Regions from separate parts of the Nesterenkonia halotolerans genome, predicted to be linked through region 1. Evidence: riboswitches for the same ligand, from Rfam matches in the RefSeq annotation. Region 1 holds a riboswitch; each other region holds the start of a gene.
What was found. Region 1 has a riboswitch for S-adenosylmethionine ahead of H4W26_RS07250 (ABC transporter ATP-binding protein). Riboswitches for the same ligand answer to the same signal wherever they lie in the genome.
Positions count from the first base shown of each region.

Region 2: it holds a riboswitch for S-adenosylmethionine, as region 1 does, so the genes downstream of both, H4W26_RS04355 (LLM class flavin-dependent oxidoreductase) here and H4W26_RS07250 (ABC transporter ATP-binding protein) in region 1, are expected to answer to the same signal.
Region 3: it holds a riboswitch for S-adenosylmethionine, as region 1 does, so the genes downstream of both, H4W26_RS06310 (O-acetylhomoserine aminocarboxypropyltransferase/cysteine synthase family protein) here and H4W26_RS07250 (ABC transporter ATP-binding protein) in region 1, are expected to answer to the same signal.

Region 1 is NZ_JADBEE010000001.1:1,580,229-1,587,742, reverse strand. Features, by position in the region: gene H4W26_RS07270 (acyl-CoA dehydrogenase family protein) at 1-671, shown strand, start outside; gene H4W26_RS07265 (LLM class flavin-dependent oxidoreductase) at 763-2,166, shown strand; gene H4W26_RS07260 (ABC transporter permease) at 2,269-3,105, opposite strand; gene H4W26_RS07255 (aliphatic sulfonate ABC transporter substrate-binding protein) at 3,102-4,184, opposite strand; gene H4W26_RS07250 (ABC transporter ATP-binding protein) at 4,361-5,236, opposite strand; SAM riboswitch class I at 5,246-5,357, opposite strand; gene H4W26_RS07245 (ATP-binding protein) at 5,499-6,632, opposite strand; gene H4W26_RS07240 (hypothetical protein) at 6,619-7,514, opposite strand, start outside.
Region 2 is NZ_JADBEE010000001.1:949,663-957,176, reverse strand. Features, by position in the region: gene H4W26_RS04385 (phospholipase D family protein) at 1-312, shown strand, start outside; gene H4W26_RS04380 (hypothetical protein) at 372-1,001, shown strand; gene H4W26_RS13980 (helicase-related protein) at 1,054-3,603, shown strand; gene H4W26_RS04370 (endonuclease/exonuclease/phosphatase family protein) at 3,600-4,439, shown strand; gene H4W26_RS04365 (hypothetical protein) at 4,443-4,775, shown strand; gene H4W26_RS04360 (hypothetical protein) at 4,835-5,818, shown strand; SAM riboswitch class IV at 5,925-6,040, shown strand; gene H4W26_RS04355 (LLM class flavin-dependent oxidoreductase) at 6,104-7,492, shown strand.
Region 3 is NZ_JADBEE010000001.1:1,370,284-1,377,797, forward strand. Features, by position in the region: gene H4W26_RS06295 (amidase) at 1-495, opposite strand, end outside; gene H4W26_RS06300 (acetamidase/formamidase family protein) at 495-1,649, opposite strand; gene metX (homoserine O-acetyltransferase MetX) at 1,724-2,830, opposite strand; gene H4W26_RS06310 (O-acetylhomoserine aminocarboxypropyltransferase/cysteine synthase family protein) at 2,846-4,297, opposite strand; SAM riboswitch class IV at 4,431-4,560, opposite strand; gene H4W26_RS06315 (hypothetical protein) at 4,842-5,270, shown strand; gene H4W26_RS06320 (FAD-binding oxidoreductase) at 5,427-6,875, shown strand; gene H4W26_RS06325 (FAD/NAD(P)-binding protein) at 6,850-7,514, opposite strand, start outside.

The sequences.
Region 1 (7,514 bases):
AGATCGAGGATGACTGGGATGGATTCGGTCAGCGCACTACAGGTTCAGGGACCGCACGGCTCTCCGATGCCGCGGTGCAGACCTCGGAGCTGCGTGGACTCACGGACCGCTTCCCCTACCAGACGGCCCTGTACCAGCACATCCTGCTGATCGTCCTGGCCGGGATCGTCGAAGCCGCAGCGCGAGACGCGGCCGCACTGCTGCACGAGCGTCCCCGCACCTATACCCACGCCAACACTCGCACACCCCGCACGGACCCCCAGCTGCTCCAGGTGATCGGTGAGGTGGATGCGGCTGCGGCGCTGGCCAGGGCACAGGTGCTCCACACGGCCACCTATCTTGATGCCGCTTTCGCCGCGCGCACTGCCGGGCCGGAGGAGGCGATCGCTGCCGCCAACGCCGCCGAACTCTCCACTGGACGCGCCCAGGTGGCTCTGCACCGACCGGCGCTGGAAGCTGTCACGCGCATCTTCGACGTGCTCGGCGCCTCGGGAGTCAGCCAGACTCGCGGTCTCGACCGTCATTGGCGCAACGCCCGCACGGTCACCAGCCACAACCCTTGGGTGTACAAGGCCCGGATAGCCGGAGATCACCGCGTCAACGGCACCGAACCGGTGCGGCTGTGGAGCGTGGGCGAGCCAGACCTCCCGGCCGTCACCCAGCTCGTCTGACACTGCCCACGGCGGCGCCCAGACTTTCCACAGCTGGATCCGATTCCGTTGGATGCAGTTCTGCTCGATCCGATTCTGAAGGAGCATGAGAATGACCTACCCCACCACCGAGGCCGGTAAGCGCGAGATCCTCTTCAACGCGTTCGACATGAACTGCGTGGTCCACCAGTCTCCGGGGCTCTGGCGCCACCCGGATGACCGCGCCCGGGAGTACAACACCATCGGCTACTGGACCGAGGTTGCGCAGATCCTCGAGCGGGGCCTCTTCGATGGGCTGTTCATCGCTGACGTGCTGGGCCCCTACGACGTGTTCGGCTCAAACCCCGATGCAGCCTTGCGCTCGGGGGCGCAGATCCCCTTGCAGGACCCGTTCCTGCTGGTCTCCGCAATGGCCGCCGTCACCAAGAACCTGGGCTTCGGCATCACCGCCGGCACCGCCTACGAGCATCCCTACCCATTCTCCCGCCGGCTCGGCACCTTGGATCACCTGACCGGTGGACGCGTCGGCTGGAACGTGGTGACCGGTTATCTGCCCTCGGCTGCGCAGAACATGGGCCAGGATGACCAGATGGAGCACGACCGCCGCTACGACCATGCGGACGAGTACCTCGAAGTCGTCTACAAGCTGCTCGAGGGCTCCTGGGAGGATGACGCGGTGGTGGCCGATAAGGCGTCGGGGGTGTTCACGGATCCGGAGAAGGTGCATCGAATCGAACACCACGGCGAGTTCTTCAAGACCCCCGGCATCGGAGTGGTGGAGCCTTCCCCGCAGCGGACCCCCGTGATCTACCAGGCCGGGGCGTCCACCCGAGGCCGCGCCTTCGCCGGCAAGCATGCCGAGGCGATGTTCATCAATCCACCCACCAAGGAGCTGGCCAAGGCCTCGGTGGCCAAGATCCGCCAGTCCGTGGCCGACGCCGGACGGGACCCCTACTCGGTGCGCATCTTCGCGATGCAGACCATCGTCACCGGACCGGACAACGACGCCGCCCAGGCCAAGTACGACGATCTCACCCAGTACATCGACGCCGAGGGCGGACTGGTGCTGATGTCGGGCTGGATGGGCATCGACCTGAGCCAGTTCGACCTGGACCAGCCCATCGGCGACGTGAAGTCCAACGCCATCCAGTCCACCGTGGAGACCTTCCAGAAGGCCTCAGGGCGGGAGGACGAGGTCTGGACCGTCCGGCAGCTGGCCGAGTGGGTCGGCGTCGGCGGCTTCGGCCCCGTCATCATCGGCGACGGTCCGAGCGCGGCGCAGCAGCTGATCGAGTGGCAGGAGGAGACCGACGTGGACGGGTTCAACCTCGCCTACCACATCACTCCCGGGACCTTCGAGGATGTGGTGGAGCATGTGGTGCCCGAGCTGCAGCGGCTCGGTCGGTACAAGACCGAGTACGCCCCGGGCACGCTGCGCAACAAGCTTTTCGGCGCAGGCGATCACCTTCCCGAAGACCACCACGGCGCGCAGTTCCAGCTCCGCCGCAAGGGCTGAGCGCCCCTTCTCAACGCAAAATACCGGGGCTTCCGGGTTCTACCTGGCCGATGGTGTGGCCGGTAGAACGCGGAAGCCCCGGTAAAACGCTGGAGCGCGGGTTCAGGCCCAGGTCTTGAGGGCCTTGCGCTCGACGATGCCGAGCAGCGTGTCGGTGAGCTTGCCCAGCAGTGCCAGCAGCACGATCGCCAGCAGCAGCCGGTCCGTGCGCCCGTTGTTCCGAGATTCATCCAGCAGGAAGCCCAGCCCTTCGGAGGAGGCCAGCAGCTCCGCGGCCACCAGGAACAGCCAGGCCTGAGCCAGGCCCAGGCGCAGTCCGGAGAACACGCTGGGCACGACGGCGGGCAGCTGCACCGTGCCGAGGAGCCGCACACCGTGGAACCCGAAGGCGCGTCCGGCCTCCACCAGCTGGGCATCCACGTGTCGCAGCGCCGAGTGTACGGCGGTGAACACCGGGAAGAAGGCGCCGATGGCGATCAGGATGACCTTCGAGTCCTCGTCGATCCCGACCCAGAGCAGCAGCAGTGGGACCCAGGCGAGCGAGGGCACGGCGCGGAAGGCGCCGACGGTCGGGTGCAGCAGGGCGTCGGCGATGGAGGAGAGACCGAGCAGCGAGCCCAGAGCCAGTCCGAGTCCCGCCCCGGCGGCGAAGCCCAGCAGCACGCGCTGCAGCGAGATCGTCATGTGATCGATCAGATCCCCGGACTCGAAGAGCCCGATCCCGGCGCTGAAGACCGTCTGTGGAGCGGGAAGCTGAACCGGACTGAAGGTGCCGGTGCCGTCGGTGACCAGCCACCACACCCCCAGCAGCAGCACCGGGACGACGGCGCCGATCAGCAGTCCGCCCCCGGGCAGCTTCCTGCGCCGTCGTTGCCGTGGTGTTCGGGCCGGTCCGTCCGCCGGCTGGGTGGTGGGTGCTGCGCGAAGGGTCTCGGTCACTCGTCAGTCTCCTCGATATCGGCCTCGTCGGCGGCGTCCTCGGTGCCTTCGGCGTCGGTGGCCTCGATGTTCTCGGCGAACTCGGTGTAGAACAGTGAATCCAGCGCCTCGTCCACCGCCTCCTGGCTGTCCACGTCGCCGTTCTCCACGAAGAACGGCCCGGCCGCCTCCATCGCGGCGCGGACATCGTCTCCCGGCACCGGATCCACTTCGAAGTTGGTGCGCTCGGTGATGACGGCCTCGGCGATCTCTGGCTCGAGACCGGCGTACTCCGCCAGGATCTCCGCGGTGCCCTCGGGGTTCTCCTTGGCCCACTCGCGCGCCTGCTCGTAGACGTTGACCACGATCTGAGCGATGTCTGGGTGGTCCTCGACGAACTCGCCGGTCGCATTGATCACCGAGTAGGTGTTGAAGTCGACGTTGCGATAGAGCAGCTCGGCGCCGTCGGCTTCGGCGCCGGCCATGATGGGATCAAGGCCGGCCCAGGCGTCCACGTCGCCGTTGGCGAGTGCCTGCCATCCGTCGGCATGCTGCAGGGACTGGACCTCCACGTCATCCACGCTGAGCCCGGCCTCCTGCAGCGAGCGGGCCATGAAGAAGTAGGGGTCCGTCGCAGGGGTGGCGGCGATCGAGGCCCCTTCGAGGTCCTCCACCGATTCGATGTCAGAGTCGCCGTTGGTGACCAGCGCAGACCACTCCGGCTGGTTCTCGATCATGATCGTGTGGGTGTCCGCGCCGACGGCGCGGTTGAGCAGGGCGGCGGAGCCTGCAGTGGATCCCACGTCGATGTTGCCGGCGCGCAGGTTCTCATTGGCGACGTTCGAGCCCGTGGACTGCACCCACTTCACATCGACGTCGAGCTCCTCCAGCTCCTCTTCCAGCCAGCCGTTCTCCAGGATGATCAGGCTGAGCGGGTTGTACGTGGCGAAGTCGATGTTCAGCGTCTCCAGTTGCTCGTCCTCGCCACCGTTTCCTCCGCAGGCCGTGGCGAGCAGGGCGACGACGGCGGCGACAGAGACCGCCTTTGCGGCGGATCCGTGGGAGGCTACGAACGAGTGGGAAGCGGTGGTGCGGGGCATGGGAGAGCCTTTCAGTTCTTCAACGGTGGGCGACTTCGAGCGGAGCCCGAGGAGTTATGTTCAGCAAAGTTCCGTGACGAGTTCCCGGAGAGTGACGGGTCATCTGCAGGTCTACCTGAATCGACTCGGCGGAGAGGCCGCGCGGGGACAGGCGTGCTTCGTCATGCTTTGAGGAGTCAGTGGGTGTGAGAATCCACGCCGAGACCGGAGAAAAGCTCGCCGCGCAGAGCTGCAAGCTCGGCCGAGGCGCGATCTCGGGGGCGAGACCCCGGCACATTCAGCAGTCGCGCGATGGTCGCTCCCTCGGCGGCTGTGGGGTCTTGGGCGTTCTTGCCCAGCAGCAGCACGCGGTCGGCCAGCTGCAGCGCCTCATCCACATCATGGGTGACCAGCAGCACGGTGGTGCCGGTCTGTGCATGGACGTCGAGGAGCAGGTCCTGCATCTTCAGGCGAGTCAGCGCGTCCAGGGCGCCGAAGGGCTCGTCGAGGAGCAGCACTCCGGGTCGGCGAGCCAGCGCACGCGCCAGCGAGGCGCGCTGCGCCATGCCGCCGGAGATCTCCCGGGGCCGCAGTGCAGCGCGGTCCTTCAGCCCGACCAGTTCCAGGAGCTCATCCACCCGCTCGCGGCCCTCAGCCTTGGACAGGCTCCGCGGCAGGCCGAGGCTGATGTTCTTGTAGATCGAGCGCCAGGGCAGCAGGCGCGGCTCCTGGAATCCGACGGCGGTGCGCTCGTCATAGCGCTGCACCGGTGAGCCGTTGATCAGGATCTCCCCGGTGCTGCCGGTGTCGAGACCGCCGACGGCGCGCAGCAGAGTGGATTTCCCGCAGCCCGAGGAGCCCAGAATGGCGAGCACTTCGCCGGGAGCAACGGTCAGGCTGACGTCGCGCAGCACGGTGTGGTCGCCGAAGGACCGGCCGACGCCGCTGAGTCGGACATCGAGTGAGGTGTAGCCCGGCCGGCTGGATGCCACGGGTGACGCGCCGGAGGAATCGGTGGCAGCGCCTTTGGCGCTCACGTCGTCCTCGGTCAGGGTGGAGGCAGGCAAAATCATCAGAGGATACTCCCATCGATCCTGGCGGTAGCACCCGGCGAAAAGACACCTGATCCAGGTGTCCCTGCCCGGGTTGCTGCGGCGTCGACGAGCCAGATCTCTCGGCCGCTCGGGATGGTACAGCCACCAGAATACGCACAGGCGCAGAATCTGATCAAAACTGAGTTCAATGGGTGAGACAAAACGACACACAAGTTCGGTCTCGTGTCGGCGGAGGAGAGGGGGTCAGGGGCCAGGCGGGAGGGGCATCCTGACCGTTGGATCAGCGTGAGGCGCGGTGCAGCAGCTGGTCCAGGATCGGATCGTTGATCCGCCGCGCGGCGCCGTAGGCGGGGTAGTGGAACTGCATCAGGTTCGCGTAGGGATTCACGTCCAGGACCACGGCCTCCGCGGCCGACCCGAGCTCCGGTGCCAGCATGTCCACCGCAGCGGCGCCGAGGCCGGGCACCGCCAGCAGTCCGTCCACGGCGAGATCCTTGAGCTCATCGCTGAGCAGGTCCAGGACGTCCACGGTGAGCCCACCGCCGCGGGCGGTGTCCGCCGTCGGCGTCAGCAGCTGCAGGGCTCCGTGGTCAGGGACCGTCTCGGTCGTGATTCCCATCGGCGCCAGGAAGGTGTCCGTGACGCGGGGCTGCCGGGTCGCAAGATATGCATTGCTCTGCCGGCGCTGGATCTCCGCGGCGGCCAGTTCGGCGACCGTGCTCACGCCGTCGCCGATGACGTAGAACGGGATGCGAGCGATCGCGCCGACCACGGTCTCGCCGACCACGCAGGCGCGGAGGTCCAGTCCCGCACGGTGTTCCTCCACCATGATCACGTAGCGCGCGCTGGAGGTGGCCGAACGGGCCGCCATCGCGGAGGTCCACGCCTGCCGCAGCTGCTCCCGAGTGGTGATGTCCGTGGTGATGCCCCGCCCCGCGCGCCCGGCGGAGGGCTTGACCGTCACCGGGCCGTCGGACTTCTTCAGGTGCTGCACCGCGCGGGTGAACTCGGTGGGGTTGATCGCCCGTCCCTTGGGCGTGGGAACCTCAGCGGCCTGCAGGTATTTCTTGGTCATGGCCTTGGAGGCTGAGACTCGGCGTGCCTGATGGCTGACCAGAGAGGTCACGACAGTGTCCATCCCACCGACCACCATGCCGGAAAGGAAGAAGAGAACATTGGAGTCGTTGATCTTCGTGATCGTCATCTTCTTTCGCCGGGCGGCGCGGTGCAGCAGCATCTCGTGGTCCATGATGTTCTGCCAGCGGTGCAGCTGGTCGAACGCGGGCTCCAGATGTTCGGCGATGAAGCTCTCGAGCGCGCTGGGCGTGGCGCTGCGTTCCAGGGCGGGCCGAGCGGGCGGTGCCGGGGGCATGGTCTCGCTCACGGCCGTGGCGCTGTGATTATCGGGATGCACGAAGCAGGATCTCCTCAGCGATGGCTCCCGCGACGTCATGGGAATCCCCATACGCGGGGTAGTGGGCGGGGCTGATATCGGCCTCGGGCAGCACGGCCCGAACGAACGCGCCCTCAGCGGTCTCCAGGTCGATGACTTCCAGGTCGACGGCGGCGGCATTGAGTCCGGGCACTGCGGCCACGGCCTCGACGGCAAGTTCCTGCAGCGAGTCGGGGAACTCGTCGGTGAGATCGATGTGCAGACCCCCGCCGGAGATCTCCCGTGACTCACCGAGGTGCACCAGCTCGTTCGAGGCCGGGACCCGTGTGTCCACATCGGATCCCGCGGCCTGGGCGGTCGGGTCCCACTCCGGTGGAGAGGCGACCAGAGCATGGCGGCCACGAGCCACGGCATCCTGCTCCAGGAGCTCACGGAGGGTCGAGGTCCCGTCGCCGAGGACCACGGGAGACACCCGGAGCAGCGCGGCGCAGACCCGATCTCCGACGACGAAGACGCGGACGCTGTTCGCGGGAGGCGCCGGAGTCTGTGAACTCTCGTCGGCAGTCTGTGGCTCGGGTTCGGCAGCCTGCTGCTCGGCCGGCGCTTCCCCGGTCGCCTCAGGTTCAGCCCCAGGCTCGAGGGCCGCAGCCTGCGGCTCCGCAGGCTCCATCGTGACGACCTGCGGCTCCACGGGGATCTCCTGGATCTCCAGGTGTCGCCGCAGCAGGTTCGGATCAGAGGTGATGCGCCGTGCGTGGGCGCTGACCAGGGTGGTCACGGTGGCGTCCATCCCGCCGACCACCACGCCGCCGAAGACGAAGACCAGGCTGCGCTCGCCGACGGGGCGCAGCTCCACGCGACGCCGGCGCAGCGCCAGACGGATGAGCTGGTCGTGGCGCGGCA
Region 2 (7,514 bases), 630 kb from region 1:
GACAAAGCAGACGTGCTGAAGTACCTCATGCTGCTGCTCAATGAAGCCTCCTACGCCGAGTTGGTCGCCGAGATGGATCTGGTGGACTCCTCGAGCACTGGGCTTGCGGCGGTTGATCCGGGACGGATCTTTGAGGACTTCGCCCTCTTCGAACCCCTGGTCCGAGCCATCGGACGCGATCCGGAGACGCTCGTGCGCATCAGCACTCTCATGGAACAGCTCCGCGCTGCGCCCGAGGCCGAAGACCTGGTCCCGGCCGGTCTCGATGAGCTCTGGTCTACGGTGTGGGCGATCCACGCGGAGGTGTCTTGATGGAGCGACCTGACGTCTCCTCCACGCTGAGCGGGCTCAAAGACTTCCAACGAAGCACCGTGGACTACGCCTTCAACCGGCTATGGGGTGAACACGACCCGGTCCAGAGGTTCCTAGTCGCCGATGAAACTGGACTCGGGAAGACCATGGTGGCGCGCGGCGTGGTGGCTCGAACCGTCGACCACCTCTGGAAGAAGAAGGATCGCATCGACGTGGTTTACATCTGTACTAATGCACAGATCGCTGCGCAAAACCTCGCCCGGCTCAATTCAGTCGGAGCCCACCAGGTCCGTCACGCTGACCGACTTACTTTGCTACCCAGCGTCACCGGTCCCCTCAGCCGCAATAAGGTCAACTTCATTGCCCTCACCACTGGGACGTCGTTCACCCAGGGAGACCGGCTCGGACGCGGCGATGAACGACTCTTGATTCTGCATATGCTCGTCCAAGGTGGAGTGCCTGAAGCAGCGGAAAATCATTCGTGGCGAGAGATGTTCCGCGGCGAGATGAGACGGGACAACTTCGACCGAGAATTCGACACCTTCAGCGTCCAGGAATTGGACAGAGGCACCTGTGACACCTTTATCCAGGAATGCCGGGTGCGCCGAGGGCCAGACGGCAGAGGGCTGTTGGACGAGGTCACGGAGTGTGCCGCAGAGTTTGAGGCGCTCGACGGCATGGTACCCTGATGCGCTCCTACGGGAGCGGCGCATGCGCGTCATAGCGCGCCTCCGAGCAACAGTGTCCGAGATAGCCCTGGACCTCTTGTCGCCGGATCTCGTGATCCTTGATGAGTTTCAACGCTTCAAAGATCTTCTCGACGCGCCCGCAGAGACGGACGTTCCCGGGGCGAAGCTGGCGCAACGCATGTTCAACCAGGAGAAGGCCAAGATCTTGATGCTCTCCGCCACCCCCTACAAGATGTATACGCTGCACGACGACGAGGACGGCGATGACCACTACCGCGACTTCATCAAGACCGTTGAATTCCTTGCCGGGCCACCCCGAGCGGTTCGGGTGGAGTCACAACTGAAGACGATGGGCCGAGCGATGGAGCGGCTTACCTCGGATCCGGCGGAGACGGCGTTGGCCGCGGAGGCCAAGGATGCAGTGGAGAGCGAGCTGCGCCGGGTCATGTGTCGCACCGAGCGGACCGCATTCACCACCGAGGCCGACGCGATGGTGAAGCTGCGTCACCTGCCGGAGCCGCAGGTCACGCCACAAGACCTGCGTTCCTGGGTCACTCTGGATCGCGTGGCCAAACATGTCGGTTCACGCGACGCCCTTGAGTACTGGCGCTCCAGTCCATATCCGCTCAACCTCATGGAGCGCGACTCGTACATGCTCCGCAAGAACTTTCATGATCGCGTCGATATGGGCGACCCCACCCTGGCTCGAACCCTGTCCAGTGCCTCAGGACTGCTGGACTGGCGCGTCATCCGGGACTACAGGAAACTCGACCCTGGGAACGCGAAGCTGAGATCACTCGAGGAAGATGTATTCAAGTCAGGCGCTGCCGATGTCCTCTGGCTGCCGCCGTCGTTGTCCTATTACCGCCCCAGCGGGCCGTTCTCCCATACGGGACTCGGGTCCTTCACCAAACGGCTGGTGTTCTCTGCGTGGACGGTGGTGCCTAAAGCCATTTCGACCCTGCTCAGCTACGAAGCAGACCGGCGCAGCCGCGAGAAGGAGCTCGCGTCAGCCGCTCTCACGAGTTCAGCATCGGATCCACGGAGGTACGACGATCAGCTCCGAGCCGTTGCGCCGCTCACCTTGAAGATCACCGAGGACCGTCCCATGTCGATGCCGACCTGGTCGTTGACGTATCCGTTCGCTGAGCTGACCCGCGTCACTGACCCCTTGGCGGTCGCGAGGCACGTGCGCCGACGCGACCTTCCCCAGCAGGAGGTACTCGACATCGCCGAGCAGGGAGTCCGAAGCCTTCTGGCTGAACTCCTCCCGGAATCTTTGGCGACGGTAGACGACTTGGGCGCCGAAGACCCCCGCTGGTACTGGGCGGCTCCGATGCTGCTGGACCGGCGTCGAGATCCGGCGGCAGCTGACGCGCTCGCGCGAGCGATGCGTGAGTTCCTCTGGGGACTGCCTAAAGGCTTGCTCGAGGGAGAGGAGCATGCCGGGCAGGCCGCCAGTTCCCGTGCGGCTCGGCTTCACCTCGATGAGACGCAGAGATTGCCGGACAATCTGGGACGTCCCCCTGTGGATCTGCCAAGGCGGATGGCGGAGCTCGGCGTGGGAGGGTTTGGAACCAGTGCGATGCGCGCCTTGACGCGCATCGCAGGAGATCACTCGGCCGAAGAGGTGAAAGACCGTAGCGTGGCTGCGTTCAGCATCGCCCGGGCCTTGAGGTTGCTGTTCAACCGGCCTGAGGTCGTCCCAGTCGTCCGGTCTTCCGGAGACCGGGCCTACTGGCGTGATGCGCTCCAACATGCTCTCGATGGGGGCCTGCAATCAGTGTTAGACGAGTTCGTCCATGTGCTGGTCGAGTCAGAAGGACTGTCCAACAAGGATCCTGCCGAACGAGTGGCCGGAGTTTCCATGGCTGTCATCGAGGCGCTTGGTCTGCGCAGCACCGTCAATGAGATTGAGACCTTCGAGGTAGACGGGCCCCGCATCTACTCGCATCAGCACCGTATGAGCACACATTTTGCCGCACGGTATGGGGGTCGCAGAGCAGCTGATGACAAGACCTTCCACCGTGAGTCCTCGGTCCGCAGAGCGTTCAACTCGCCGTTTAGGCCCTTTGTCCTGGCGTCAACGTCCGTGGGGCAGGAGGGGCTGGACTTCCATCCCTACAGTCATGCGGTGGTGCACTGGAATCTTCCTTCGAATCCCGTGGACATGGAACAACGAGAAGGTCGAGTGCACCGGTACAAGGGCCACGCGGTCCGGAAGAACATTGCCGAAGACTTCGGTGATCTGGCGGTGCTGGGGGAGTCGGAAGATCCATGGCAGGGAGCGTTCGACGCCGCCGTGGTGCAGTCCACCGCGCAGGGCATCTCCGAGCTGGTGCCGTACTGGCTGCACACCACTCCAGGTGGGGCGACGGTGGAGCGGTATATCCCCGCGATCCCGTTCAGTCGCGAGGTCGGACACCAGCGGCGACTCACCAGGACAGTGGGGGTGTACCGCCTGGCGTTCGGCCAACCGCGACAGGACGATTTCATCAGTGTGGTGGCGGATCGGCACGAAGAGCTCGCCTGGATGAAGGTCGACCTGAGCCCACCGGGGACGCAAAGCAGTCGACGTGACCCGGCAGCAGATGAGAGGTGAAAGAGACGCGCGTGGTCTCGTGGAACATGGCGTACATGAAGCCGGGGAAGTTTCGAGGACGGGAGAACCGACGTCGTCAGTGGGCTCTCTTGGCGGCGCTTGCCCCTGACCTCGCATTGCTGCAGGAATGCCAACCTGCAGACCTGAATGTTCTGGCTCCGCAATGGATGTCCGGTCGCTACGACATCAACGGTGTACCGCGCAGCAGCCGGGTAGGGGGAAGCTCGATTCTGGCCAAGAAGGAGTTCGGGCTGCGTTCTGGACCGGAGGTTCCCGCCCAGCATGAGCATCTCTGGGAAGCGTTTAGAGGCTATGTCACGACTGGCGTAGTCGATCTGGAGAATTACGGCCTCCTGACTCTCGCCTCCGTGCATGCGTTGGCCGGTTCGGATACGCCCTCCACGGTGACTGACACGGACAGTGCTGCAGCGCGTCGGCCATCCAGGGATCGCGCTGGTCACAATGATCTGGCTGCCCTCATGCTTCAAGAGGTGCAGAGCGACCGTTTCATCTTCGCCGGGGACTGGAACGTTGCCCGACTCTTCGATAACACGGCGCCCAAAACGGCCCCGGGCAACAGGGAGTTCTTCCAGATGAGAGACAGTCACGGCTGGCGAGACGCGATGCGCAGATTCCATTCCGATGAAGTCCGGACCTATCTGTCGTCGGGAACAGCACCCTTTGAGCTGGATCATGCTTTTCTCGATGATGTTCTATACGAGTCCTTGACCCGCGCCGATGTGATCGAGGGAGCGCCGGCCGACGAGCTGAGCGATCACGCGCCGCTGCTGTATGAGTTTGGTTCGAGGCCTCCCCAGAAGACGGAGGAATTCTGAAGCATGAGTGCACGGTCAACACGAATGCGACGGCGAGTCGCGCCACTAGCGATCTTTACCGCCACCGCTGCCGGGCTGCTCACCGCGTGCTCAGGCGGGCCGCCGGAACCGCAGAGCGTGGAAGAGGAGGCGCTGCAGTCGATGAGTCATCTCCCGCAGGTCAAAGGTGCCGCGTATTCCTCCCAGGATGGCGTCTTGGAGGTGACGATCTGGGACCCGGAGGAGGAGATCAGCGAAGACGAGGTTCGCGAGTACACGGAGGCTGCAGAAGACGCGACGGATGGCGTGGACGTCCAGATCCACGTCGAGGTCTCACAACCTCCGCAGGGAAACTGAGCATGTCGGGGGAGTTCCGGTACGTGCCTGATGTAGGACGCGGTGAATGGCTTCGTCCCATGGAGGCTGAGCCCTTCGGCAGTGTTCTGTCGATAGTGCCTCGCGGCTACGAGATGTATGCGCGAGTGTTTCACCCTCTCGAGCGTGACCGCCCGGTGGCTGCCAAGACATGGCTCGGCGTTGACGAGGCGACCTACTTTGAAGGCACCTCGGACATCGACGCTTCACTTGAAACGGAGCGCACCACCTGGGCAAGCGTCGCGGAAGCGTTCGGCACCACCATGCACTCAGAAGCCCAGTACGCACGCCTGCAGCGGTCCCTCCACGATGACGCGCAGGAGGCTGTCGCTCCTGATGGGTGGCGCTACGGTGTTCCATCTATGGGAAGCCTCGAGGCGAGGTCGCTCTCGGTCCTCGCCCGCGTGCTTGCCCGGCATACTGCGACCCCCGATGCCGGTATTGCTGCTGTCTGGGAAGGATGGGGTGGCCTCGTGAGCTCGGCTGGGGTGCAGTTCATGGTGGTCGAAACGGGTGACGGCTCTTCGGCTGACCACCACGCCGAGGCAGTTGTGTGGCGCGCCGCGGTGTCGTTTCGTAGGAGGGCTGCTGCCGCCCGCAGGTTCAGCAGGAGGATCCTCCGGTTGGTGAAGCGGACTCTCCCGACGATCGCTTGGAATACGCCGAAACCAGGCTCTGGCGTGCTTCCCCCTGAGATCGCGACCGGTCCGCGGTTCGACCTCCATGGAGAGACCGGGCGGCACTATTTCCTCTTTCAGGCCGGTGCAGAGCACTTCTCCGACCCTGATTGGCCTGCACGGGCGCCGTGGGCCGAGCACCCCCAGTGGGTCCAGTCGCCCAGCCTCCTGTGGCCAGACGATCACTCCTGGGTGCTCGCCACAGAGATCGATTGCGACTCGACGCTGGTGGCGGGAACCAGCGAACTCATCGGCGAGCTGATGCAGACACCCGGCCTCGAAGTGCTCCTCATCCGGACAAACGCTGACCTGACGTGGGACGGTGACGGACTCAACCGTCCTGTGTAGCCGTCTCGCCGGCTCGAGCCCAACACTGATGACGCGTTTCCATTTATGTCAATCACTATGTTCATCACTTGTGTTCAGCTCTGTAGCGCTCTAAGCTGAACCACAGAATCACGAGTTCCGGACCACAGCCCTGGCTGTCCGGACAGCAACCCTCTCACCGTAGTGGGGTGCTCCAGGTGATGATTCGGCCCGGTGTCGCAACCGCCCGGGCAAGTACGGTGCCCCTGCGCCAGCTCCCTCGGAGTACGCAGGAGTGCCACGGTCAAAGAGAGACGTGGATACCTCATGCCTGAGCAGAACTCCGCACGCACCCCGCTGCACTTCAACGCCTTCGTGATGAACACGAACAGCCACATCCACCACGGTCAGTGGCGCCGAGAGGACGCCCAGCAGACCGAGTTCACGGATGTGGCCACGTGGATCAACCTGGCCAAGATCCTCGAGGACGCCAAGTTCGACGCCATGTTCTTCGCCGATGTCTCCGGCCACTACGGAGACTCCGATGCCGACTACTCGGTCTACCTCAACGAGGGGCTCCAGATCCCCTCCAACGACCCGACGGTGCTCCTCGGTGCCCTCGCAGTGGTCACGGAGAACATCGGCCTGGCCACCACCTCCAACGTCTTCCAGTCGCACCCGTTCCAGTTCGCCCGGCAGATCTCCACACTGGATCACATCTCCAAGGGGCGGATCGCCTGGAACATCGTCACCGGCATGCAGGACAACGGCTCCCGCAACTACGGAATGCCACGACTGACCGAACACTCCGAGCGCTACCGCTGGGCCGAAGAGTACGTCGACGTGACCTACAAGCTCTGGGAAGGCTCCTGGGACGAAGGTGCGGTCATCAAGGACCGTTCCGGCTCCCAGTACTCGGACCCCGCCAAGGTGCATAAGATCTACCACCAGGGCGAACGCTACTCGGTGGAGGGCCCCCACCTTCCCTCACCCTCCCCGCAGCGCACCCCGGTCCTCTTCCAGGCCGGCTCCTCCGCCTCCGGTCGCGACTTCGCCGCCCGCAACGCCGAAGCGGTCTTCCTTGCAGCACCGAACCCAGAAGTCGCCAGAGCGCAGATCCAAGACACCCGCGCCCGCGCCGTCGAAGCCGGACGGGCCCCTGAGGACATCAAGTTCTTCCAGGGGCTGAGCTTCATCATCGGGGACACCGAGGAAGAGGGGCAGCGCAAGCTCACCGAAGCCGAAGAGTTCGCCTCGCTGGACGGCTACCTCGCGCACTCGGCGCTGGTGGACCCAGAGGGTCGCGTCTACCCGCCGGAGACTCCGCTGAAGGACGTGCAGACCAACACCCGGCGCGGGTTCACCGAATGGGCGTCCAAGACCATCACGGACCGAGAGCCGCTGGTGGCCGACATCGCCTGGCGCTCCAACCGCAACAACCGGATCGTCGGCACCCCGGAACAGATCGCGGATCAGCTCCAGCAATGGCAGGACGCCGGGGTGGACGGGGTCAACGTCGTCAACTGGGTGATCCCGGGCTCCTTCCAGGAGTTCGCCGACAAGGTGCTGCCCGTCCTGCGCGAGCGCGGACTGGCCCAGCGCGAATACACCCCAGGCACGCTGCGGCAGAAACTGTTCGGCCGCGACCGCCTGCCGGAGACCCACCCCGGTGCGCGCTACCGCGGCGCATTCGCCCAGGTCCCTGCCACCGTCTGAGCGCTGCGCGCCACCATTCTTC
Region 3 (7,514 bases), 210 kb from region 1:
GAGCGGGAGCAGACCCTCGCGGGAGATCGCACCATGGGTGCTGCGCATGCCCCAGAGCCCCTGGTAGGAGGCTGGCACGCGGATCGACCCGCCGGTGTCGGTGCCCAGCCCGATGCTCACCTGGCCCAGTGCGACGGCGGCGGCGGAGCCCGAGCTGGAGCCACCGCTGATCCGATCCGGGGCAGCGGGGTTCGGCGGTGTGCCGTAGTGCTGGTTGGTCCCGGCCAGCGAGAGTGCGAACTCATCGGTCTGCGCGATCCCGGTGATCGCCGCGCCTGCCTCGAGCAGGAGCCGCACGGCAGTTGCGGTGCTGGTCTGCTCGGTGGCCTCGGCCAGCCAGGTGGGGTTGCCGGCGCCGATGCGGTGTCCCGCGAGGGCGTAGAGGTCCTTGACGGCGACGCTCTGGCCTTCCAGCGGTCCGGCGCCGGAGGAAGGGACCAGCGGGGCGTCCGGTTCCCCGCCTGAACGCCAGACGGTGCTCGCGACGGACCCCATCACAGCTCCGTGAAATCTGAGATGGCCACCCGGGCGTGGACGCCTTTGACCAGGTCGACCACCTGGGAAATGTTGAAGTCGGTGGCGGCGGAGAGATAGGCGTAGGCATGTTCGGCATCCAGGCCCCAGCGGGCCTGCAGCAGCACGATCGCGTTGCGCACGCAGTTCCGCACGGCGATGTCCAGGTCCTCGTCCATGCCGGTGGGGATGAGGAACTCTGCGGTCTCTGCCAGCGGTCCGACCTGTTCGCCGAAGGCTGTCAGGGCCTGCTCCCGAGGAATGACCTCGAAGCGCAGCAGCCCGCGCAGCGAGGCCTCCATCGCGGTGAGCGCCACTTCTCCGTCGCCCTGGGCGAAGTGCGGATCGCCCACAAAGGCCAGTGCACCTGGCACCTGCACCGGCAGGTAGAGCGAGGTCCCTTCGGTGAGCATCTTGATGTCGATATTGCCGCCATGGGTCCCCGGCGGCACTGAATGCGGACGGGTCTCCCCCGCTACGGCCACGCCGATGGTCCCGAAGAAGGGTGCCAGCTCGAAGCTCAGCAGCCTCTCAGCCCCGGCACGCGGAGCCATTCGGCCGCGGGCTGCACCGGGGGCGGGGCGCTCAGGCTCTGCGGACCCTGCAGACATTGTCGATGCTGCGGACTCCTCGGACTCCTCGGGCTCCTCCACGGCGGCGAAGATCGAGACGTTGCGCTCACCGCGCGGGTACTCTCCGGTGAGCGCCCCCTTGCCGTGGCGGTTGGAGATGATGCCGTAGGGAACACGACGCTGCAGCTGCTCGATGGTGACCTTGAGCAGATCACCCGGCATGGCGCCCTGAACATGGATCGGCCCGGTGTTCACGTGCGGACCGTCGACGGCGGGGTCCCGCGGGTGGTCACTGGCCGCGAGCGCGATCGCGTCGGTGAGCACCTGCTCCTCGGGCACTCCGTGTCCGGCGAAGTAGGCCAGCGGATCCCGACCCTGATCCTCCAGGATCCCTTCATGAGAAAGGGTGTCGATGAGGACCCGATCCCCGGACTCGATGCGCAGCGCCGGCTCATCGGCGGCGCAGGGCAGTCGCCCCCAGAAGATGTTCTCCGGGCTGGCTGGGAGGTAGCGGACGCCCTCGGACAGGTGTTCGCCGGGCTGCAGGATGGGCTGCGGGCTCATGGATCACTCTCCTCGTTCCGATCAGTCTGCCCGATCAGGTGTTACAGCAGAGTGACATCTCTGGAATGTCTGTTTCAGAGGCGCAGCGTGGCGCGCATGGGCTCTCCCAGCTGCTCCGCGCTGGTCAGGAAGCCGTCATGCCCGATCGGCGAATGGATCGTGTGCACCGGGTGGCCGCCCGGGATCGCATCGGCGATCTGCTGGGACTGCTCCGGGAAGTACAACCGGTCCGTCTCCACGGCCGCGAGGAACGGCACCGCCGTGACGCCGGCCAGCGCCTCGGCCACTCCACCACGTCCGCGTCCGACATCATGGCTCATCAGCGCCTCGGAGAGCACCACGTAAGAGTTGGGGTCGAACCGCTTGAGCAGCTTCTCGGCCTGGTGGTCCAGGTAGGACTCCACCTGATAGCGTCCGCGCCGCCGCTCGGGCCAGCCGAAAGGATCCTCGGCGCCCTGCGGGGCGCGACCGAATCGAGCGCCGAGCTCGGCCTCCGCGCGGTAGGTGATGTGCGCGATCCGCCGCGCCAGCCCCAGCCCGGAATGCGGCGCGGGACCGCCGTAGTAGTCACCCCCGGCGAAGTGCGGATCATTCTCCACTGCCAGCACCTGGGCCTGCCCGAAGGCGATCTGCTCGGCAGTCGACGCCGCACCACAGGCGAAGACCGCCACCCCGTCGACCATCTCCGGGTAGGTGGCGGCCCATTCCAGCGCGCGGGCGCCCCCCATGGATCCCCCGATCACCGTGTGGAAGCGCTGAATGCCCAGGGCCTGAGCCAGCTGAGCCTCCAGGTGCACGGAATCGCGAATCGTGACGAAGGGGAATCGGGAGCCATAGGGGTTCCCCTCGGGATCCAGGGAAGCTGGTCCGGTGGAGCCGTAGCAGCCACCCACCATCGCCGGGGCGATGACGAACCAGCGCTGGGTGTCGATCGGGCGACCGGGTCCCAGCAGACCCTCCCACCATCCGATGGAGGGGTCTGCCGGAGTCGCGGCTACATGGGAGTCCCCGGTCAGGGCGTGCGCCACGAGGATCGCGTTGTTGCCGTCCTCGTTGAGCGTGCCCCAGGTCTCGTAGGCGATGGTAACTTCGGGCAGCTGCCCACCTGTCTCGAATGTGTACGCCCCCACATCTGCCGTGTTCAGCGCACCCGCAGGCCTGTCCCCAAAGTCATTCAGCACCCGATCACCCTAACCTCAGACCGCGGAAGCGGCTTCTCGCTTCGTCACATTGTCCGCACTCTGGTCATCCGCGGAAGACTCCTGGTCAGACGCATGCCCGGCACCCCGGTCGGCAGACTGGATGGCGGCTGCCTTGTCGAGCCCCTGAGCCAGATCGGCGATGATGTCGTCGATGTGTTCCAGACCCACGGAGAGCCTCACGAGACCGGGCTTGACCCCTGCAGCATGCTGCTCAGCGGGGCTCAGCTGCCGGTGCGTGGTGGAGGCGGGATGAATCGCCAGCGAGCGCACATCACCGACGTTGGCCACCAACGAATGCAGCTCCAGCGCGTCCACCAGCGTCTGGCCCGCACGGGCCTGCGTGGCGTCGTCGTCGCCGGGTCCGCCGGCAAGCTCGAAGGCCAACACAGCACCGGTGCCTCGGGGCAGGTACTTCTGCGCCCGCTCGTAGCAGGGGCTCGACGGCAGCCCGGAGTAGTAGACGCGCTTCACTGCCTCGTGGCCCTCCAGGTACTCGGCCACTTTCTGAGCGTTGGCGACATGACGCTCCACGCGCAGCGAGAGGGTCTCCAGGCCGAGGTTGATCTCGAAGGCGTTGTGCGGAGACAACGCCGGACCGAGGTCGCGCAGCAGCTGCACGCGGGCCTTGAGGATGAAGGAGAGGTTGACCCCGAAGATCCCCTCAGGCCCGAGATCCCGGCCGAAGACCAGCCCGTGGTAGCTCTCATCCGGGGTGCTGAAGCCGGGGAAGCGCTCCGGGTGGGCGAAGTAGTCGAAGCGCCCGGAGTCCACGATCACCCCGGCGATGGCAGTGCCGTGACCGCCGAGGAACTTGGTGGCCGAATGCACGACGACGTCGGCGCCGAAGTCGATCGGCTTGATCAGGTACGGGGTGGTCAGGGTGGAGTCGATGATCAGCGGCGCGCCATGCTCGTGGGCGACCGATGCCACCCCCTCGATGTCCAGCACGTCCCCGCGCGGGTTGGCCACAGCCTCACCGAAGAAGGCGACGGTGTTCTCCCGGGTGGCGGCCCGCCAGGACTCCAAGTCATCGGGGTCCTCCACGAAGGTGACCTCGATGCCGAACTTCGGCAGCGTGTGCTTGAAGAGGTTCTGCGTGCCGCCGTAGAGGGTGGGTGAGGCGACGATGTGGCTGCCGGACTCGGCGATGTTCAGCAGCGCCAGCGAGGTGGCGGCCTGACCGGAGCCGACGCCGAGAGCCCCGACGCCGCCTTCGAGGGCGGCGATCTTGTCCTCGATCGCCTGGACCGTGGGATTGCCGATGCGCGAGTAGATCGGCGCGATCTCCTCGAGGCCGAAGCGACGTGCTGCCGCGGCGGTGTCGGGGAAGACGAAGGATGTGGTCTGGTGGATCGGCAGGGCCCGTGCTCCGGTGGCGGGATCGGGGGCAACCCCGGCGTGGATCTGCTGGGTCTCAAACTGCCAGGTGCTGTTGTCGTTGCTCAAGGGACTGCTCCGTTCAATGCGGTCCTTGGGGCTGAGCCGCGCATGAACGTCGCTGCCGGGGAGAGAACTTCCGGCGTTGAATCCTGTACGGCCCCGTCCTGAGGACTGGGTTTAAGGGCCCGCACTGGTGTGTGGCCCGCGCTTGCTGCGTCGACCACCGATGCTCGGTGGCTGCCGCAGCCAGGTCGTCACCCGGGGCACCCCACCGCGAACTGGAGGGTTGCCGGCCAGCAAACCGGGGTTTTGCGCTGGCACTCTTGACCTAGGCATAAGTCTGCATCGCGGAACGCCCCGGTGCAAGTGCACCCCCTCCGTTGAAAAAATCGTAGAGCTCTAGCAAGTCGTAGGGCTGTAGCTCTACGACAACGCAAGAGCTCTACGATTTTCTGCCACTGGCGTGGCAACAGGACCCGAGATCAGCAGCGTGGCTGCCAACGATTGAGCACCCGCTGAGCGCGATGAGGACATCCCGCAATGGCAGGTCCATCCGGAGGGCCGACCTTCATTCCTGCCTTTGCGGTGCAATTTCTGCGAGCGTGAAGCGATGGGACATCAGATGCGAACCTTCGGCGCGACCACCGTCATGGGAGCACTGCTGGGCGGGTCTCTGCTCGGATGCACGACCAACCTGCAGGACCCGGATACGCCGGCCGGTGTTCCGAACTACGTCGTGGAGGAAGAAGCCGGCGGACCCGACATGGCCTTGGAAGGACAGATCGCCGAGCTCGATGGATGCTTCTACATCAAGGGCCCTGAGCCGGAGGAGCAACTGACGCTGGCAATCTTCCCCGCGCATGAGATCCATGAAACGTCCAGCGGCTCAGGATTCGCCTTCCGCGGCGAAGCCTTCTCCGACGGTGATGGGATCACCGTGGGTGGCGGCGAGGCCGGACCCACCATCTACGCAGTTCCTGATCAGTGTGATGACGAAGTCCAGCAGTGGCGGGTCACTCCGTCCACGCCCGCGCCGTGAAATCCGCCCTCGCATCGAAGAATCGTAGAGCTATCGCGTCGTCGTAAGGCTATAGCCCTACGACTTGCTAGAGCTCTACGATTTTTCCGGGTGGGGGGCTCTTCCGCGGGGTCTTCGCGGGGAGGGTGTGACGCGCCTGACCTACACTCAGTTCCCATGAGCTCCTCCGACAATGATGTCCGCACAGCCCTGCGCAGCGCCTTCGCGCCCGACGCCTTGACCACCGACCCGGCGCAGCTCGACTCCCACTCCGTGGACAAGGGGCCGCTGGAGCACTGGCAGGTGCACACCCCGCTCGCCGTCGTCTTCGCGGAATCGGTCGCGGACGTCCAGCAGCTGGTGCAGCTCTCCGCCGAGCACGGCTTCCCACTGATCACCCGCGGAGCCGGGACCTCCGTCTCCGGCGGAGCCAACACGACAGCAGGCTCGGTGGTATTGAACCTGACCCGCATGAACAAGATCCTGGCGATGCGTCCCGAGGACGAGGTCGCCGTCGTCGAACCGGGCGTGATCAACGCGGACCTGAACACCGCCGCCGCGCAGCACGGGCTGATGTACGCCCCGGACCCGGCCAGCTACCGCACCTCCACCATCGGGGGCAACGTCGCCACCAACGCCGGCGGGCTGCGCTGCGCCAAGTACGGTGTCACCCGGGACTCCGTGCTGGCCCTGGACGTGGTGCTGGCCGACGGTACATTCATCCACACTGGACAGGCCACCTTCAAAGGGGTCGCCGGCTATGACCTGACCAGCCTGTTCGTCGGGTCCGAGGGGACGCTGGGCATCGTCGTCGGCATCACCGTGCGGCTGCGTCACCTGAGTCAGCACACCGAGACCATCGCCGCGTTCTTCGACGAGCTCACCACCGCGGCCCAGGGCGTGCTCGACATCGGCAAGGCCCGCGTCCAGCCGGCGATCACCGAGCTGCTGGATCACCGCACCATGCTCGCACTGGACGAGGCGCAGGGCTCGGATCTTGCCACCCGCGGGAACACCCTCCTGCTCATCCAGACCGACGGGCACGGGGCGGGCATCGAGGCGGAGATCATCCGCGAGGTGCTGCGCGCCCTCGGCGCCACGGTCAGCGACCCCGGCTCCACCGAATCAGAACGCCTCATCGAGCTGCGCCGTCACGCCCGTGGGGACGGCGTCGTCACCGAGGTCCGTGTGGGAGAGGACGTCGCCGTGCCGCGGTCCCGGCTGGTGGACTACATCCGCGCGATCCAGGACCTCGCCGTGGAGCACCAGGTCCAGCTCAAGGTCGTCGCCCACGCCGGGGACGGCAACCTGCACCCCACCTTCAGCGTGCCGAGCTCGGAGCTGGCACCCGAGCCGGAGGCCTCTGCCGGCCAGGAGCCTGAGAACCAGCAGAACGACGACGGCGCGCCCACCTCGGCTATGTCCCGGCTGCATGCGGCCCTGGATGGTTCGGTACGGATCGCGCTGGAGATGGGCGGCACGATCACCGGCGAGCACGGCATCGGCACCTATAAGCTGCGCTGGCTCGACTGGGAACAGTCACCCGAGGTCATCGAGCTCCAGCGCAGCATCAAGAACGTCTTTGATCCTGACTATCGGTTCAATCCCGGTCGGGCGATTCTGTAAGGCTTGAATCCCCTTCAATACCTGACCCCGGCCCGGCCAGCACCGCGCGCGCAGCGGCATCCGCGTCCGCGAGGCTCCGCGCCGAGGATTCCGGATCCCCACCGGCCTCCGCGGCGATCGCGGTGCCCCACTGCACGGAGCTCAGCTGCAGGCCGAGCACGTAGATCTCCTCCGCCGCATCATCTGCGGGGATCAGCCGATGCGGCAGTGAGGTCACGTCGAACCCCTTGCCAGCCCGTGGGGCCCCCGACGCATCGACCAGCTCGCGCGGCCGAGCCAGCCCGCTGCGCAGCAGGCCTGCGACCAGCGGCGAGCGCGAGAGCTGGACCCGGTTCGCGGGCATCATCGCTTCGAGCAGCCACCGCGCCTGGTAGGCCGGGGCGGCCACGGAGGGTGATTCCGCGGTGAAGCGGCCGGTCTCCCGGTCGACGTCGAAGATCGGCTCCGGACCCAGGAACTCCACCACTCCTGCCCGGGTCAACGCGGCCAGCTCCTCGATCCGCTGCAGCGGCGGTCCGCTGGCGAGGCCTTCGACCAAGGACTCGAACCATCCCTCAATCTCGCCGATCTGACTGGACTGCGAGACCCGTCCCTGGCTGATCAACGCCTTGACCTCCATCCTGGCCAGATGCAGCGCCC